3 regions of the Sporosarcina trichiuri genome follow, and region 3 is predicted to be linked to each of the others. Evidence: riboswitches for the same ligand, from Rfam matches in the RefSeq annotation. Region 3 holds a riboswitch; each other region holds the start of a gene.
The links. Region 3 has a riboswitch for S-adenosylmethionine ahead of QWT68_RS09145 (hypothetical protein). Riboswitches for the same ligand answer to the same signal wherever they lie in the genome.
Positions count from the first base shown of each region.

Region 1 (5,800 bases), 850 kb from region 3:
TCGTCTTGCCGTTCCACCATTTGAAGAACCCTGAGAACTCGACAGGGGCGATGTAGACGAAGTCGTCCTTGACTTTCTGGATCTGCAGATGGCCCAGATCGTAATAGCTCGTGTCCGGCACCTGGCCGAATGCTTTCTTCATCTTGTTCCGTGCGAATTTCGGCGGGACACTTGCCGGGGTCTTCGTTTCGTCGAACGCCTCGATCTCCACCTGCTGGTCCATCTCCACCGCCTCATACTTGGTGTCTGCGTTGAAGAGCGGCGCGGTGAGCACGTAGATGCCCGCTCCTGCTGCGAGGACAGCAGCAATCCCTTTCAATTTACGCATCATGCCGGTGTCAGCAGCCGTCCCGATGATGGCGGCCGCCAGAATCAGTGCCCACAGGGAGGACCAGTGCTGATCCAGGCTGGTCGTGTAGTAGAAAACGGCGATCCCGGCAGTCAGCAGGACTGCAGCCGAGACAAACAGTCCAGCCCGGAGACCTGTGCCGCCTCCCTTTTCTTCCGTGCCCAGCTTCCTGGAGAACGGAACCGCAAGCAGTGCTGACAGAACGCCTGCCGCGAGAGAAAAAACTAGTAAGTGAATCATTGCTTCGCCCTTCTTTCCGAGGTAGACTTCTTTTCTGTCTTACCATACGGATGAGAGCGCAATCCGTTTCACTTCACATCCCCCATTTTTCCGAAAGACCGCAAAATCGCGGTACACATGGCGAGGAATACGACAATCCATGAACCGACTGCCAGAAAAGCCATCCCTTCCGACAGGACCGATACAAACGGCAGCTGAAGCGCTTTTGAAAACTGGAATGTTCCGGCTGTGTACATGGCCAGCGGGAACACCATACTCCAGATCTGCGGATTGTAGCGGATCGGCGGACGGTGGAATCCATAATGCCAGATCGTCAGGATCACCAGCAGAGGGATCCACCAGGTGCCTGTAATCCAGAAGAACAGCGTGAATCCTTTCAGGAATGGCGTAATCTCATTGATAAGCGGGAAATACTCGGCATGCAGGATCAGACTGGAACCGGCAAGTGTCGTGATCGCCAAGGCGCCCATGCTGATCCAGTACGGCGGCGATAATTCGCCGTAGGAAAACCGGACAAATGCAAAGCGGTAGAAGATGAGGGCCATCAGCGGGAGATAGAGCATGCTGCCCAGGAAGTACATGGATAACGATGTGAACAAAAGGATGTCCTGATGCTGATGGACAGATGGCGACAGCAGGGTTCCAAGCACAGCAATGGATTGTGTCGCGACAGAGGACAGCAGCCATGTGCCATTGAACCCTTTTTCAAGCGGCGGTTTCTCTTTCCGGATGGTCATCGCCGTGAAAAACGTATACATAATAACAGCCCAGAGGATGAGTGCGGTGAACCAGAGGACTTTCGCTATCATGATGCAGCCGCCTGTCAGCAGCAGCTGGCTCCCGAAGACAGCCGTCCCGGCAACCAGAGTGAAAAAGCCCGCTCCTTTGCTGTGGCTGACGACATCAACCCGCAGTTCACGCGGCCAGCGGAACAGACGTATCAGCGTCATCAGCCAGAGGACCGTATACAGCACTGTATTGACTGCGATCAGAATAGGCGCAAGTCCGTGGAATCCAAGCAGGTTGAGCCCGACTGCGAGAGCGCCCGTAGCCATGACGGAGGCGAAACTGCCTGGAAACAGATGCTTGGCCTGCTTCATCAGTATATCGATCATCGTTCTGTCTCCTTTTTCGTCTGAGAATAATTACACTATTCCCCACTCAGCAGCCGGCAAGCCTGAAAACGCTGAAAACCCGCCTGCGGCAATAGCAGGCGGGTGCATGGAACGCATTTACAGTGACCGGCGGATTTTGAGGATGCGCACCATCCGATGGCCGAATATGCCGGCAAGGACTGCCAAAATGACATCTTTCGGGATTGTCGGAAGCATCCAGATCCAGGCGATTTTATACGTGAATGCATCCGGCGCGGCTGCCCAGAGCTTGTACGCCGCGTACATCCAGTTCGTGCCGATCGCATAGTTGATGACGAATCCGATAAGTGCTGCAGCGATGAAGGCAGGCAGGGTGCCTTTCTTCTCGACGATTTTACCGGCAGCGTATGCCACAGCTATGAAGGAAAGGATAAAGCCGAATTGTGTACTGACGACCGTACTGAAACCTCCGCCGAATTTTGCGAAGACCGGCGCGCCGGCCAGGCCGATCGCCATATATACCGTCATGGCGGCAGCGCCGTAGCGGCTTCCGAGAAGCAGGCCGGCCAACGTCGCGAAAAACGTCTGCAGCGTGATCGGCACGCCGCTGACCGCCATCGCGGGTATGAAGTACGTAATATTCGCCCCGATCATCATCAAAGCCGCGAACATGGCGGAATAGACGAGGCCGAGTGTACCGGATATCGTTTTCGACCGGTTCGGTTTCATTGCTGCTGTTGTTCCCATCCCAGACACCCCTTAACTATTTGTATGGATTAAGAATAAGTGTCTTTTGGATTTGTGTCAACTCAATTTTAACTTAGGTTGACTCAATTTCAGTCAAAAAAAACGGACAGGCGCTTCCCCGTCCGTCAGCGGCGCTCCCCTTCGTCTTTCGGGAACAGGAAAAATGAAATGACCCCGCTGACGATCATCGCGCCTATCGTTATATACAATCTGGACATGACGGGCACATCCGTATAATTTCTGCTTAGCATCACCCAGGCGATCCCGCCGACCAGCAGCGCAATCGGGATGATGAATTTAAACGCCCGCATAGCAATCCCCTTTCCGTACTTGTCCACCAGTTTACCATATCCGGCCGGGGATGGGACAGGGCCGTATACCTCTTTCCTCCGATCACCGGCTGCCATGATGGAGACATCAATTCGTCTATTGACGGAACTCTCAAACAACGGTATGATATGTTCAATAATTATTACAACTGAATAGTCATTCTTATCAAGAGAAGCGGAGGGACTGGCCCTGTGATGCTTCAGCAACCAGCCATATGGTCAGGTGCTAATTCCAGCGGATACAGGATCCGGCAGATGAGGAGAAGACAATCATTATACAGATGACAAAGCCTTCTTCGTTTTGCGAAAAGGCTTTTTTTCTATTCACTGCTTCAGCGCACTGCCGCAAGAAAGGACGGATGATCAGATGGACTTATTGGAACGCTTGAAAAACGAAGTGCTCGTCGGCGATGGCGCAATGGGGACCTTGCTGTACGCCGAAGGGCATGATTTCTGTTACGAACAGCTGAATGTGGAGAAACCGGAACTGATCGGAGACATCCACCGGCAGTACATCGCTGCCGGCGCGGATATCATCCAGACGAACACCTACAGCGCCAATGCGGTGAAACTCGCCCGGTACGGCCTGGAGCACCGTGTCAGGGAATTCAACGAAGCGGGCATCGCCATCGCAAAGGAAGCTGCCGAAGCCGGCGGTCAGTACATACTCGGCACCATCGGCGGGCTGCGCAGTGTCGGTAAGAACGAAGTCTCTCCCGAAGAAGTGCCGGCGATCGTCCGGCAGCAGGCGGAAGTGCTGCTCGCCGGCGGTCCGGACGGCCTGCTGCTGGAAACGTACTATGATTTCGATGAACTGAGCGCGGTCGTTACCCAGTTGCGGAAGCTTACAGATATCCCGCTGATCGCGCAAGTGTCCATGCACGAACCCGGGGTGCTGCAGAACGGACTTCAGCTGAATGAGGCGCTGCACCGTCTCGAGTCTCTCGGCGCCGATGTGGTCGGTGTCAACTGCCGGCTCGGCCCGTATCACACCATCCAGGCATTCGAAGGGGTCGACCTGCCGGAGAAGGCATTCCTGTCCGCCTATCCGAATGCCAGCCTGCTCGACGTGGAGGACGGCCGGATCGTCTATGTGTCGGAGACGGATTATTACGGGAGAGCGGCAAAGATGCTGCAGGAAGAAGGCGTCCGGCTGATCGGCGGCTGCTGCGGCACGACGCCTGCACACATCTCGGCTGTTAAGACGAGGCTGGCCGGAACGGTGCCGATCTCGGAAAAGAAAACTGCAGAGCGTAAACCGGTCATCATCCGTGAACCGGAGCCGGCCCGCTATGAGCCGCTGCACGAGAAAGCGAAGCGTGAACGGACGATCCTCGTGGAGCTGGATACACCGAGGCACCTGGAGACGGAAAACTACCTGGAAGGCGCAAGACAGCTGAAAAAGGCAGGTGCGGACGCCGTAACGATGGCGGATAACTCCCTCGCCTCCCCGCGCATCAGCAATGTGGCCATGGCGTCCCTCGTGAAGCATCAGGATGATGTCCGGCCGCTCGTGCACATCACATGCCGCGACCGCAACCTGATCGGACTGCAGTCCCATCTGATGGGGCTTGATGCACTTGGTATCCACGATATTCTCGCAGTGACCGGGGATCCGACGAAAATCGGGGACTTCCCCGGGGCGACCAGTGTCTATGATGTATCGAGCATGGAGCTGTTCCAACTCATCAAACAGCTGAACAAAGGGATTTCCTTCTCCGGCAGACCGCTGCGCAAAAAAGCGAATTTCTCGGTTGCGGGCGCCTTCAATCCGAATGTCCGTGTCGTGGAGCGCGCGGTCAAGCGGCTGGAGAAGAAGATTGAGAACGGCGCGGATTATTTCATCTCCCAGCCGGTCTATACGAAAGAGAAGATCATCGAGATCCATGAAGCGGTCAGCCATCTCGAAACACCGATCTTCCTCGGAATCATGCCGCTGACGAACAGCCGCAATGCCGAGTTCCTCCATCACGAAGTGCCGGGCATCAAACTGTCCGATGACGTGCTCGCGCGCATGAAGGATTGCGGGGATGACCGGGAGGCAGCCACAGCGGAAGGGCTCCGCATCGCCAAGGAACTGATCGACACAGCGGCAGGACTCTTTAACGGGATCTATCTGATCACACCATTCCTGCGCTATGACATGACAGCTGAACTGATCCGCTATATAAAAGAAATCGACGCCGAAGCAGAAAGGGAGATGCACCATGCCGCAATCACGCATTGAGACAGAACTGAAGAAGAGGATACTGGTCATGGACGGCGCGATGGGCACGATGCTGCAGAACGCGGACCTGACTGCGGAAGATTTCGGCGGCGACGCCTTCGAAGGCTGTAACGAGTATTTGAACCTGACGAAGCCTGAAGTGCTCAGGAAGATCCACCGGGAATACCTCGAGGCAGGCGCCGATATCATTTGTACGAATACGTTCGGCGGAACACCTGTCGTCCTGGATGATTATGACCTTGGCAGTCGTGCGGAGGAGATCAACCGGAGAGGGGCGGAGCTCGCCCGCAGTGCGGCCGACAACTATTCGTCACCTGAACAGCCGAGATTCGTCGCAGGGGCGATGGGTCCGACGACAAAGACACTGTACGTGACGGGCGGTATTACGTTCGACCGGCTGGCAGATGACTTCTATGTCCAGGCGAAAGGGCTGATCGAAGGCGGCGCTGACCTGCTGCTAATGGAGACGAGCCAGGATATGCTGAACGTCAAAGCGGGAACGGTCGGCATCCGGCGGGCGTTCGAAGAGACCGGCCGTGAACTGCCGGTCATGATCTCCGGGACGATCGAACCGATGGGGACAACACTCGCAGGCCAGAGCATCGAAGCGTTCTATGTATCGATCGAACATATCCGGCCGCTGTCCGTCGGGCTGAACTGTGCGACCGGCCCGGAATTCATGACGGACCATCTGCGGTCGCTGTCGGAGCTTGCAACCGGATTCGTCAGCTGTTATCCGAACGCCGGCCTCCCCGATGAAGAAGGGCATTACCACGAATCGCCCGAGTCGTTATCGACCAAGCTGGAAGGCTTC
Region 1 is NZ_CP129119.1:2,609,241-2,615,040, reverse strand. It holds gene QWT68_RS13130 (hypothetical protein) at 1-589, opposite strand, end outside; gene QWT68_RS13125 (tellurite resistance/C4-dicarboxylate transporter family protein) at 658-1,704, opposite strand; gene QWT68_RS13120 (biotin transporter BioY) at 1,822-2,430, opposite strand; gene QWT68_RS13115 (hypothetical protein) at 2,556-2,741, opposite strand; SAM riboswitch class I at 2,920-3,021, shown strand; gene QWT68_RS13110 (bifunctional homocysteine S-methyltransferase/methylenetetrahydrofolate reductase) at 3,127-4,986, shown strand; gene metH (methionine synthase) at 4,967-5,800, shown strand, end outside.
Region 1: linked by a shared signal. The riboswitch ahead of QWT68_RS13110 (bifunctional homocysteine S-methyltransferase/methylenetetrahydrofolate reductase) and the one ahead of QWT68_RS09145 (hypothetical protein) in region 3 are both predicted to bind S-adenosylmethionine.

Region 2 (5,800 bases), 480 kb from region 3:
GATGGATGAACCCTTGCCGTCCATCTGTCAGCTCAGGAACCTCCAGTGCCGGCATCGCTGCCTGGAATTCCTGAGCACGCAAAATGGAATTCACCATCTTATCTTTTGCTGTTCCCGGATGGACGTTCGTGCCGCGGAACGTCACCCGCGCGCCCGCTGCGTTGAAGCTTTCATACTGGAGCTCACCAAGAGGCCCGCCGTCCATCGTATAGGCGAAGTCCGCCCCGAATGCCTGGACATCGAATTTATGGGGTCCCCGTCCGATTTCCTCATCCGGTGTGAAGGCGACCCGCAGTTTGCCATGTTTCACTTCAGGATGTGACTGCAAATACGCCATCGCTGTCATGATTTCCGCAATTCCTGCCTTATCATCCGCACCGAGCAGCGTCGTGCCATCCGTTGTGATCAATGTCTGGCCTGTGTAGTTGTTCAGCTCGGGAAACAGCTCGGCTGATAATGTCGTATTTTCGCTGAGGACCAGATCGCGGCCATCATAGTTCTCGTGGATCTGAGGGTTCACATCTTTGCCGGAATAGTCAGGTGACGTGTCGACGTGTGCAAGGAAACCGATGACCGGGACATCTTTGTCCGTGTTGGACGGCAGTGTCGCAAACAGATAGCCGTTCCCATCGAGCGTAATCTCTTCCATCTCCAGTTCTTCGAGTTCGTGTTTCAATACATGCAGCAGGTCCCACTGGCATTCGGTGGATGGAGTCGATGGACTGTTCGGGTCCGACTCGGTGTTGATTTTTGCGTAACGGATGAACCGTTCAGTGACTTGTTCTTTCATAAGCTGGAGTATCCCCTTTCAAAATAGGAAGAATCACTCTGTAAGAGTGTGTGATGCTGCAAAAACAGACAGCAAAAACGGCAGTACGCAGATGCGCTGCCGCTGTGACATGACCGATCAGACTACTGTGTAATTTTTATGGGCAACCACGGTCAGATTGGAGGCTGCTCCGATCTGGACAGCGTCGCTTTCGGAAATTTCCACAATGACGGAGTTATCCAGTATTTTATGGATACTGCCGGAGACATGGACGCCATGCCGCATGAATGAAATCTGTTCACCAGGATGGCGGGCGGAGACGAAATCAGAGACGGGTTGTTCCTTGCGCGGAAAAGCCAAACGAATTCCTCCTCTCGTCGTTACCGACAGTTCACGCTCAGCCGTACAGCTGAGCCGTTCATTTTTACAATCAGTGAAGAAGCGAGTCTGATCGGTTCTCAAAAACAATAAGTACAGAGACAAGTATAACATAATTCGAATAATTTCACGCCATCAGCATTTCTATGCAACTGTTTCATTGACGAAATACGCGATGGGGTATAGAGTGAAGAGAAAAGGAAGGGGACGGTATAGTGGAATACGATGCAAAAGTGGTCAACCGGCTGAAACGGATCGAAGGCCAGATCCGCGGCGTCCTGCGGATGATCGAAGCTGGAGATGACTGCCGCGATGTCGTCACCCAGCTGTCGGCCTCGCGCTCGGGAATCGACCGGACGATCGGCGTGATTGTCAGCAGCAACCTGATCGCCTGCATGGAAGAACAGGAACTGTCCGGATCGCCGGAAGACAAAGAGGCACTGGTCAAGGAAGCCGTCGATCTGCTGGTGAAGAGCCGCTGATCGATGGCTCTTTTTTAACCGGGTAAACATTAGAAATCATCTTTACAATTCTCCTCATCTCTTAATTTGCATCTCAGTCTCCTCTCAGACAGCGGGGTTATGATAATAGCATCCCAACAAGATAAGGAGAGGAACAAGATGAAAAAAACATTGATTACAGCAGTAAGCGCACTGATGCTATCCGCAGGAGGTGCCCAGGCGGCGACATTCGCACACGGCCATCAGGCAGACGGGCAGAGTTCGTACTCGCACGTATCGTACAGCCAGCAAGTGAACCAGGACATTACAGGATTCGAGGAATACGCATCAATCGCCTCCGTCATCGATCCATCAAGCTTCACGGTACGCGTAACGGAAAACAATGTTTCCAACCGGGTCATCCTTTTCTCCGACAATTATGGACGTACGCAGTATAAGAGTGTGTTCGTGAAGAAGACAGGTCTTCTGAAAGTCATCAGCCAAAAAGGCGGCGGTGTCCTGCTCCAGACAACAGTGACAGGAAACACAGCAGCTCCGGAAGCGAAACCGGACCAGAAACCCGCACAGCCGGCAAGCACGATCAGCAGCCTGCCTGAGTACAAGACACTTGCTGCGCATGTCGACATTAGCGGTCTGGCACCTGCCGTTGTTTCCGATAACTACAACAACCGCACAATCCTGCTGAAAGATGCGAATGGCCGCGGCCAGTACAAGAGCATCTTCGTAAAACGCACGAACATGCTCAAAATCGTTGATTTGAATGGCGGCCAGATTTTCTACGGTGCTGCCGAGTAATGAATGTCACCTGCATACCGCGTCCAATGACGCCCGGTATGCGGGTTTTTCTATTTGCGGAAGCAGCCGCCTTGAAGAGGATCGGGCACGGCGTTGATTGGCTGAATACGAAACTGTCAAATTATTTTGAGTAACCTGTTGACTTTCTGATTTTACGTGTGTATACTCGTTTCCAAGATGGAAAACTGAATAAGTCACAAACTCTTATCAAGAGCGGCGGAGGGACTAGGCCCTGCGATGCCCGGCAACCGGCAAGCATACCAGCTTGCAAAGGTGCTACTTCCTACAGATCCAGTGATCTGAAAGATAAGGGGAAGTGCCAGCAATGGCGGTCCTCTTCTATTTTCAGAAGGGGGCTTTTTCGTTTTCCCCCACCCGTCCGGTGTGCACAGTTCCATCAAAACTACTTTCCGGAGGTTAGGTATATGACAAATCTTCAACCCGAAACACAGCTGCTTCACGGCGGCCAGCAGCCTGATCCGACAACAGGCTCCCGTGCAGTCCCGATTCATCGGACGACATCGTTCGTATTCAAGGATACGGAGCAGGCAAGAAACTTGTTCGCCCTTCAGGAAGCCGGCAATATCTACACACGGATCACGAATCCGACAGTTGCCGTTTTCGAAGAGCGGATTGCATTGCTGGAAGGCGGTACTGCGGCTGTCGCTTTGTCGTCCGGAATGGCGGCCATCGCCTTCTCCATCCTGAATATCGCGGAAGCGGGGGATGAAATCGTAGCGGCGGCCAATCTGTATGGCGGCACCTATAACCTGTTCGCGATCACGCTGCCGAAATACGGGATCACCGTGAAATTTGTCGACTCGGCCGATCCGGATAACTTCCGGAATGCCATTACGGAAAAGACGAAAGGGATCTTCGCCGAAACGATCGGCAACCCGAGCCTGCAGGTGCTCGATATCGAACGTGTCGCGGACATCGCCCACGAAAACGGCATTCCGTTCCTGATCGATAACACATTTGCGTCCCCATACGGATGCAATCCGATCGAATTCGGAGCGGATGTCGTCATCCATTCGGCAACGAAGTGGATCGGCGGCCACGGCACTACAATCGGCGGCGTTGTCGTCGATGCAGGCAAATTCGATTGGACACAGGGCCGGTTCCCCGGCTTCACGGAACCGGATGAATCCTATCACGGCCTCCGGTACGGCATCGACACGGCAAACGCTGCATTTGCGACGAAACTCCGGGTACAGGGTCTTCGGGATTTCGGGCCCTGCCTCGATCCGGACAGTGCCTTCAACTTCCTCCAGGGACTGGAAACGCTCCATCTGCGGATCCAGCGGCACGGGGAGAATGCACGTCAAGTGGCCGAGTTCCTGTCTTCGCATCCATCTGTCGAATGGGTGACATTCACCGGCCTCGACAGCCATCCGACAGCGGAACAGGCGAAGAAGTATCTGAAGAACGGCGCCGGCTCCATGATCGTCTTCGGGATCAAAGGAGGGCGCGATGCCGGCCGGCGGGTGATCGACAACGTCACGCTGTGGTCTCATGTGGCCAATGTCGGCGATGCAAAGTCGCTCATCATCCATCCGGCCTCGACGACCCACCAGCAGCTCTCTGCGGAAGACTTGAAAAACTCAGGAGTGACTGAAGAACTCATCCGTTTGTCAGTCGGTCTCGAGTCCGTGGATGACATCATTGCCGACCTGAAGCAGGCGATCGAAAAGGCGGCGCCGGTCAGCGTCTGAATAGAAAACACCCGGGTTCCCCATTCGGAACCCGGGTGTTCTTTATTTACGATGATGGTGTCTGTGCGGAAGCGACTCATTGCCGAGCTCCTTGAACAGGGAGTACACCATCAGCAGGATGATGAACGAAAACGGCAGTGCCGCAATGATGATCGTATTTTGCAAAGCGTCGAGTCCGCCGACGGACAGCAGTACGAGCGCGATAGAGGACTGCAGCAGCCCCCAGATGATCTTGACGCTGTTCGGCGGCGTCAGCGAACCGTATGTCGACTGCATGCCGAGGACGAATGTCGCCGAGTCCGCCGAGGTGATGAAGAACGAGGCAATCAGCAGTATCGCAAATCCTGAAGTGATAGCAGCCCAGGGAAGCTGGCTGAACATCTGGAAGATGACGATCTCCGTATCCACGGAAGCCAGGTCGAAAGAGCCTGACTTTTGGATTTCGATTGCAGTCGTCCCGAACGCCGCAAACCAGATGAAGCTGAGGAGGCTCGGTGCAAGCAGCACTCCCACCATGAACTCACGGATTGTACGGCCTTTCGAAACACGGGCGATGAACATACTGACGAACGGCGCCCAGGAGATCCACCATGCCCAGTAGAAGATCGTCCATACATCAAGCCACTCGCGGTTGCCTGCATTGAGCGGTGATGTACTCAGGCTTAGGTCTATGAAGTTCGAGAAATAACCACCGATCGAGTCCGTGAAAATGTTCATGATCAGCAGCGTCGGCCCGAGAATCAGGATGAAGCCGAGAAGCGCCAGTGCGAGAACAAGATTCGTATTGGACAGATACCGGATCCCCTTGCTGAGACCGGACCAGGCGGAAAAGATGAACAGCACGGTGACGACCGAAATGATGATGAACTGGGACCGGATGCCGATCTCGAAGCCGAACAGGTAATGCAGTCCGGCGTTAATTTGGACAGCGCCGAAGCCGAGAGAAGTGGCTACGCCGAAAGACGTTGCAAAGACAGCGAGGACGTCGATGACCGTACCCCAGGGGCCTTTCATTTTATCGCCAAAAATCGGCTTCAGTGTTGAAGAAATTAACCCCGGCTCCTCTTTGCGGAATTGGAAGTAGGCAAGTGCCAGTGCAACAATTCCATACAAAGCCCAGACATGGATACCATAGTGGAAGAAAGTCTGCCGCATCGATTCACGGAAAGCTGCATTCGTCCCAGGTTCAGCGGTTGCCGGATTGACGGCAAAATGGGAGAGCGGTTCAGCTGCCCCGTAGAAGACGAGCCCGATCCCCATTCCGGCGGAGAACAGCATGGCAATCCAGGTGACCGTTGAAAACTGCGGGCGGTCGGAATCTTTGCCGAGACGTATTTTTCCATACGGACTGAAGATGAAGTACACACTGACTGCGACCAGCAGGGTCATCAGCAGCATATAATACCAGCCGAACGACGTCGAGACGAAGGATTTCACGATATTGGTCCCCGCTTCGAAACGATCCGGATCGATGGCACCATATCCGACGGCCAGTACGATGAGCCCGATGGTTATATAGAAGACGTTTGATATTTTTTTCATGGTTCCCCCTTAACGATGTAGTTGTAACAAACAGTTTACCACTATACTATTGATTCTACAGAAGTGCAACCGGTTTGATACACCGCTGGAAAAGCTTCATTCACTCACTTATTCTTTACAGTATTCACAAAACATTGAGC
Region 2 is NZ_CP129119.1:2,240,750-2,246,549, reverse strand. It holds gene pepT (peptidase T) at 1-790, opposite strand, end outside; gene QWT68_RS11340 (DUF2187 family protein) at 908-1,129, opposite strand; gene QWT68_RS11335 (metal-sensitive transcriptional regulator) at 1,363-1,629, shown strand; gene QWT68_RS11330 (hypothetical protein) at 1,768-2,403, shown strand; SAM riboswitch class I at 2,605-2,716, shown strand; gene QWT68_RS11325 (O-acetylhomoserine aminocarboxypropyltransferase/cysteine synthase family protein) at 2,829-4,118, shown strand; gene QWT68_RS11320 (glycine betaine uptake BCCT transporter) at 4,161-5,660, opposite strand.
Region 2: linked by a shared signal. The riboswitch ahead of QWT68_RS11325 (O-acetylhomoserine aminocarboxypropyltransferase/cysteine synthase family protein) and the one ahead of QWT68_RS09145 (hypothetical protein) in region 3 are both predicted to bind S-adenosylmethionine.

Region 3 (5,800 bases):
AAGAACGCGGAGCCGTCATCGAACACGTGCTGGACACCCATCTGCATGCCGACCACATTTCGGGAGGGCGGGCGATTGCCGAAAAGACCGGCGCCGCCTACTATCTGCCGGAAGCGGATGCGGGTGAAGTCGTCTTTGACTACTATAAGCTTGAAGACGGTATGCAGCTGCAGGTCGGAAATACGATGATCGAAGCAATATACTCGCCGGGGCATACGAACGGCTCGACGTCCTTCATCGTGGATGGGTCATATTTGCTGACGGGGGACATCCTGTTCGTGGATTCCATCGGCCGTCCGGACCTCGCGGGCAAGGCGGACGACTGGGTCGGTGATCTGCGCACAACATTGTACGAACGATATAGGAATCTGTCCGGTGAGCTGACGGTGCTGCCGGCCCACTTCATGGAGATGAACGAAGTGAATGCAAATGGAACGGTGGCGAAGCGCCTGGACTCGCTATTTTCGGATAACCACGGATTGGCTGTCGATGAGGAAGCGGAGTTCCGGAAACTCGTGACAGAGAACCTGCCGCCGCAGCCGAATGCCTATCAGGAAATCCGGAAGACCAACATGGGGATCCTATCCCCGGACGAAGAGTTGCAAAAGGAAATGGAGATCGGGCCAAACCGCTGTGCGGTCCGGTAACAAAACCAATCGAGGAGGAATTCAATATGGAAGCGAACTTATTTTTGGATGCAACAGGGCTGTCGTGCCCGATGCCGATCGTCAAGACACGTAACGCGATGAAAGAACTGCAGGCGGGGGAAATCCTGGAAGTCCGGACGACGGACAAAGGGGCGATTGCAGACCTGACGGCATGGACGCGCTCCGGAGGGCACGAACTGCTCGAACAGACGGAAACTGACGGCGTGCTGACGTTCTTCATCCGAAAAGGAAACTGATGACAAGCAGCTGACAGGAAAGGGGAGGGGACGATGACAGTTACACTGATTGCCGTGCTGTTCGTGATCGGGTTCGCCGGCTCATTCCTGTCCGGGATGGCGGGGATCGGCGGTGCGATCGTGAAATATCCGATGCTGCTGTACATCCCGCCGCTGTTCGGATTGTCCGCGTTCACCGCACATGAGGTGAGCGGCATCACGGCGGTGGAGATCTTTTTCGCCTCCATCGCGGGTGTGTTCGCCTACCGCGGAACGGGGCTGCTGCACAGACAACTGATCCTCTGGATGGGGGGCGCCGTCATCCTCGGCAGTTTCCTCGGCGGTTTGGGGTCCGGTTATTTGTCGGAGCAGACGGTGAATCTCGTCTACGGCGTCCTGGCCGCAGCGGCTGCCGTGCTGCTGTTCATCCCCCGGAAGAAGACCGAGGACCGGCCTGCGGAGGAGGTCACGTTCAATAAGTGGCTGGCCGCCGGTATTGCGTTCGTGATCGGTGCGGCTTCCGGGGTTGTCGGGGCAGGCGGGGCGTTCATCCTCGTACCGGTCATGCTGGCGGTGTTCACGGTGCCTGTCCGGATTGCGGCAGCTTCGTCGCTTGCCATCACATTCTTGTCGTCGATCGGCTCGGCGGCCGGTAAGATTGCAACCGGCCAGATCCTCTGGGGGCCCGCAGCGGTGCTGATCGCCGCAGCGCTCATCGCGTCCCCGCTCGGTGCGAAAGCCGCGCGGAAGACGGATCCCCGTATCATCAAATGGATCCTCGCGGTACTGGTGCTGGCGACAGCGGTCAATATATGGAGCGGTTTGCTGTAACTGATGCCGGCTGACTGGTAGACTGGAACACGGAATTCATCCAGACCGGAGGCCATTATGACGAATCGCAACAAAGGGATCTTACTATTGCTCGCATCGGCGTTCGGCTTCTCCCTCATGACGGCGTTCGTCAAGCTGTCGGGGGATGTGCCGACGATGCAGAAAACGATTTTCCGGAATGGCGTATCCATGGTGATTGCCTTCTTTTTTGTGGTCCATTTCAAGGAGCGGCTGTTCGGCCGCCGTGAGAACCAGGGCCTGCTGTTGCTGCGTTCCGCACTTGGTGCGCTCGGCATCATCCTGTTCTTCTATGCTATCGACCATCTCGTGCTGGCGGATGCGGACATGCTCAATAAGATGAGTCCGTTCTTCACGATCGTGTTCGCGGCGGTCTTTTTGAAGGAGCACGTCAAACCGTTCCAGGTGTACAGCATCCTCGTAGCGTTCCTCGGCACGCTGTTCATCATCAAACCGTCATTCTCGCTCGACATCGTGCCGTATGCGGCCGGCATTTTGTCGGCTGTGTTTGCAGGAGCTGCGTATACGGTGCTCCGCGCACTCGGCAGCCGGGAGCAGTTCTATACGGTCGTGTTTTACTTCTCAGGTTTCACGACAGTTGTGCTGCTGCCGTTCGTGCTGTGGACGTATGAGCCGATGAGTCTGCAGCAGACGATCTATCTGCTGCTGGCCGGGGTGTTCGCGACGATCGGCCAGTTCGGGATCACGCTCGCCTACAAGTTCGCACCGGCGAAGGAGATTTCGGTGTTCAACTATTTCACCGTCGTGTTCTCGGCGATCCTCGGCTTCTTCCTGCTCGGCCAGATCCCCGATTTGTACAGTTTCATCGGCTACTTCATCATCTTCGGTGCGTCGCTGTACATGTTTTTACGGAACCGCGGCGGCGAGGAAGTGCCGGCGGAGCTTGCGAAGAAATGACGCGATGCAATTGATAAACCCCCGTTCTGTGGAATCGATCCACGGAACGGGGGTTTTTCTGTTCATTTCTTCAGCTGTTCGGCGGCTGTCCCGAAGACGTCCTGCAGAAGGTCATTTTTGCGGCGCTCGATTTCCCGCTGGAGGTCGTCCGCCTGCTGCTGCAGCTCGGTGATCTTTTCCAGTTCTTTGCGGATCGCTTTCTTCGACAGCAGATCGCCCTGATCGAAATAGTCGATGTCCGCCTGCACCCGGGCGAGCGTCTGGTGGCGTTTCATGACGCCGGCCATGCTCGTCGGCTGCTTTCGCTGCGCCTTCTCCTTTTCTGCGTACAATTCCTCGATCGTCATCATATCGGTCACTCCTTCTGGATTTGCTGAACAAAAAACCCTCCCCCCGAAAGAGAAGAGCTGCAGTGTGCGCAAATTCCCCTCATCGGCCAGGTTTCCCTGTTGGCAGCAGCACCTTGCGCAAGCGCAGGTTGCTGAGACGTCATCGGGCCAAGTCCCTCGGTCTCTCTGGATAAGAAAAGAGTCGTTCATTCAGTTGAATCCAGTGTAGCACGGAAAGCAGCGTGCGGCAATGGGGCTGTCCGTGGACATATCGGACAGATCGGGGGTTGTATCGGACAGTTGGCGGGATGTATCGGACACATCACCGGGAGTATCGGACAAATGGCGCTGTATATCGGACATTTCGCTGAATTCATCGGCATCCAGGCACAATTCAGAGGGGAATCCCTTGCTCGCCGGCGACTTGTTATGATGGCGAACTCAGCAAACAGCAGGCATGGCTCCTAAGCACTAATTCTGAAAACTTAATTGACAACGATTCTCATTATCAATTATACTCTCAATTATTGAGATTCATTATCAATTACATAATAGGGGGAATGGAAATGAGGAAAACACTATTGGCAGCAGCCACCGCTGCAGGGCTGTTATTGCTTGCGGCGTGTGGTGCTGCGGACAACAATCAGGACAGCGGGAAAGAGCCGGATGTCTCTGCTGAAACAGCAGCCGCATCTGTACAGACTTCTCAATCTCTAGATGTAAATGAGAATGGAACGATAGAATTCCAGGATGCAGCAGGCGAGACGGTTTCATTCGAGGAGGCACCGGCATCTGCAGCGGCACTCAGCGGAGGGGATCTCGACATGCTGCTTGCGCTTGGCGCGAATGTCGTCGGCCGCCCGTCTTCCCAAGGGCCGGCTGCTGATGAACTGAAAGAGATCCAGGAGATCGGCAATCCGCACCAGCCGAACTTCGAGAAGATCGCGGAAGTGCACCCGGACGTGCTCGTCGCGTCCGCGAGTTTCAAGCAGCATGCGGCGAATCTCGAAGCACAGGGAACGAAAGTTGTCTACACAGCGGCCAATTCGGTCGATGACATCCTGCAGACGATCGGCAACTTCGGTCAGATGCTCGGCAAACAGGACGAAGCGGAGGAGCTGACAATGCAGATCGAGGATAAGATGGACCAGGCGGCGGGTCAGGCTGAGAAGAGAGGTGTCAAGACGCTGCTCGTGTACGGTGCGCCAGGCTCCTACCTCGCTGCGCTTCCGAACTCCCTGTCGGGGGATCTGCTGGAACGCGCAGGCGGGGAGAATATCGCTTCCGATTTGCCGAAAGAGGACAACTACCCGCAGTATGCGAGCCTGAGCACGGAAAAGATCATCGAGCGCAACCCGGAAGCGGTCATGCTCATCACGCACGGGGATCCGGAAGCGGTGAAGTCCGCATTCGAAGGGGAGATGGCGAAGAATCCGGCATGGAAAAACCTCGATGCAGTTAAGAACGGCAAGGTGACTGTACTGCCATCCCATCTGTTCGGCACGAACCCGGGGACGAAAGTGGCGGACGCGTTTGACGTGATGATTGAAAGCCTGAAGGAAGCGGAAGCCAAATGATCGCAGCCGGAGAACAGCGGACCGCCTGTAGTCCCGCACGTATCCATCCGCTCGCAAAACGGCGTGCAGCCGTACTGATCTCAGGGGCTGTCCTGCTCGTCATCGCGGCAGCGGTCAGCCTGATGGTCGGATCGGTATCGTTTACTTTCTCAGAGATCATGAACGGCCTGCTGAATGCGGATGACTCTCTGGAGCGGCGTATCGTCTGGGAACTCCGGCTGCCCCGGCTGCTGATCGGGCTGATCATCGGCATGTGCCTCGCCGCTTCGGGATCGATCCTCCAGGGGATCATGCGGAACCCGCTCGCGGACCCCGGCATTATCGGAGTATCGTCTGGAGCCGGCCTTGCCGCGACAATCATCATGATCATCTACCCGGCGTACATCATGCTGCTGCCCGCCGCGGCATTCCTCGGCGCGCTCATTACGGCTCTCGTGATCTATGCGATGTCCTGGAAAGGCGGGGCGTCGCCGGTCCGCATCATTCTCGTCGGCGTTGCTGTGAACGCAGTCATCGGCGCAGCGATGAGTGCGCTCATGCTGCTGTACAGCGACCGGGTACAGTCCGTGCTGCCGTGGCTCGCGGGCGGGATTGCGGGTGCAGGATGGGTGCAGCTCGGCTCCATCATCTGGTATGCACTGGCCGCGCTCGTTCTCTCGGTATTCGCCATTCCGCATATCCGGATTTTACGGCTCGGAGACGAAGTTGCAAAGCTGCTCGGCCACAAAGTCGAACGGAGCCGGTTTTACCTGATCATCCTGAGCACCCTGCTTGCGGGGATCGCAGTCAGTGTCGCCGGACTGATCGGTTTCGTAGGACTTGTCGTGCCGCACATCATGCGCTCGCTCGTCGGAGGCGACCACCGGTACTTGCTGCCGGCGTCCGCGATCGGCGGGGCGCTGCTCGTCATCACGGCGGACACGGTCGCCCGGACGGCATTCAATCCGATCGAACTGCCCGTCGGCATCCTGCTGTCGTTCCTTGGCGGGCCATTCTTCCTGTACTTGATTCAGAAACGGAGGGGTTCTTTTGCTGACAGCTGAACAAGTGTGCTACCGGCAGTCCGAGACGTTTGCGCTGGAGGATATCAATCTGACGGTCCGGGAGGGGGAGATTGTGAGCCTGATCGGTCCGAACGGGTCGGGGAAATCGACATTCCTCCGGGTCATCTCCCGGCTGCTGTCTCCTGATGAAGGGGCCGTCGTCCTTGATGGTCAGAAGATTTCGCAGCTCGATACACGAAC
Region 3 is NZ_CP129119.1:1,763,422-1,769,221, reverse strand. It holds gene QWT68_RS09165 (MBL fold metallo-hydrolase) at 1-647, shown strand, start outside; gene QWT68_RS09160 (sulfurtransferase TusA family protein) at 674-904, shown strand; gene QWT68_RS09155 (sulfite exporter TauE/SafE family protein) at 938-1,714, shown strand; gene QWT68_RS09150 (DMT family transporter) at 1,772-2,650, shown strand; gene QWT68_RS09145 (hypothetical protein) at 2,713-3,000, opposite strand; SAM riboswitch class I at 3,077-3,176, opposite strand; gene QWT68_RS09140 (ABC transporter substrate-binding protein) at 3,546-4,556, shown strand; gene QWT68_RS09135 (FecCD family ABC transporter permease) at 4,553-5,599, shown strand; gene QWT68_RS09130 (ABC transporter ATP-binding protein) at 5,586-5,800, shown strand, end outside.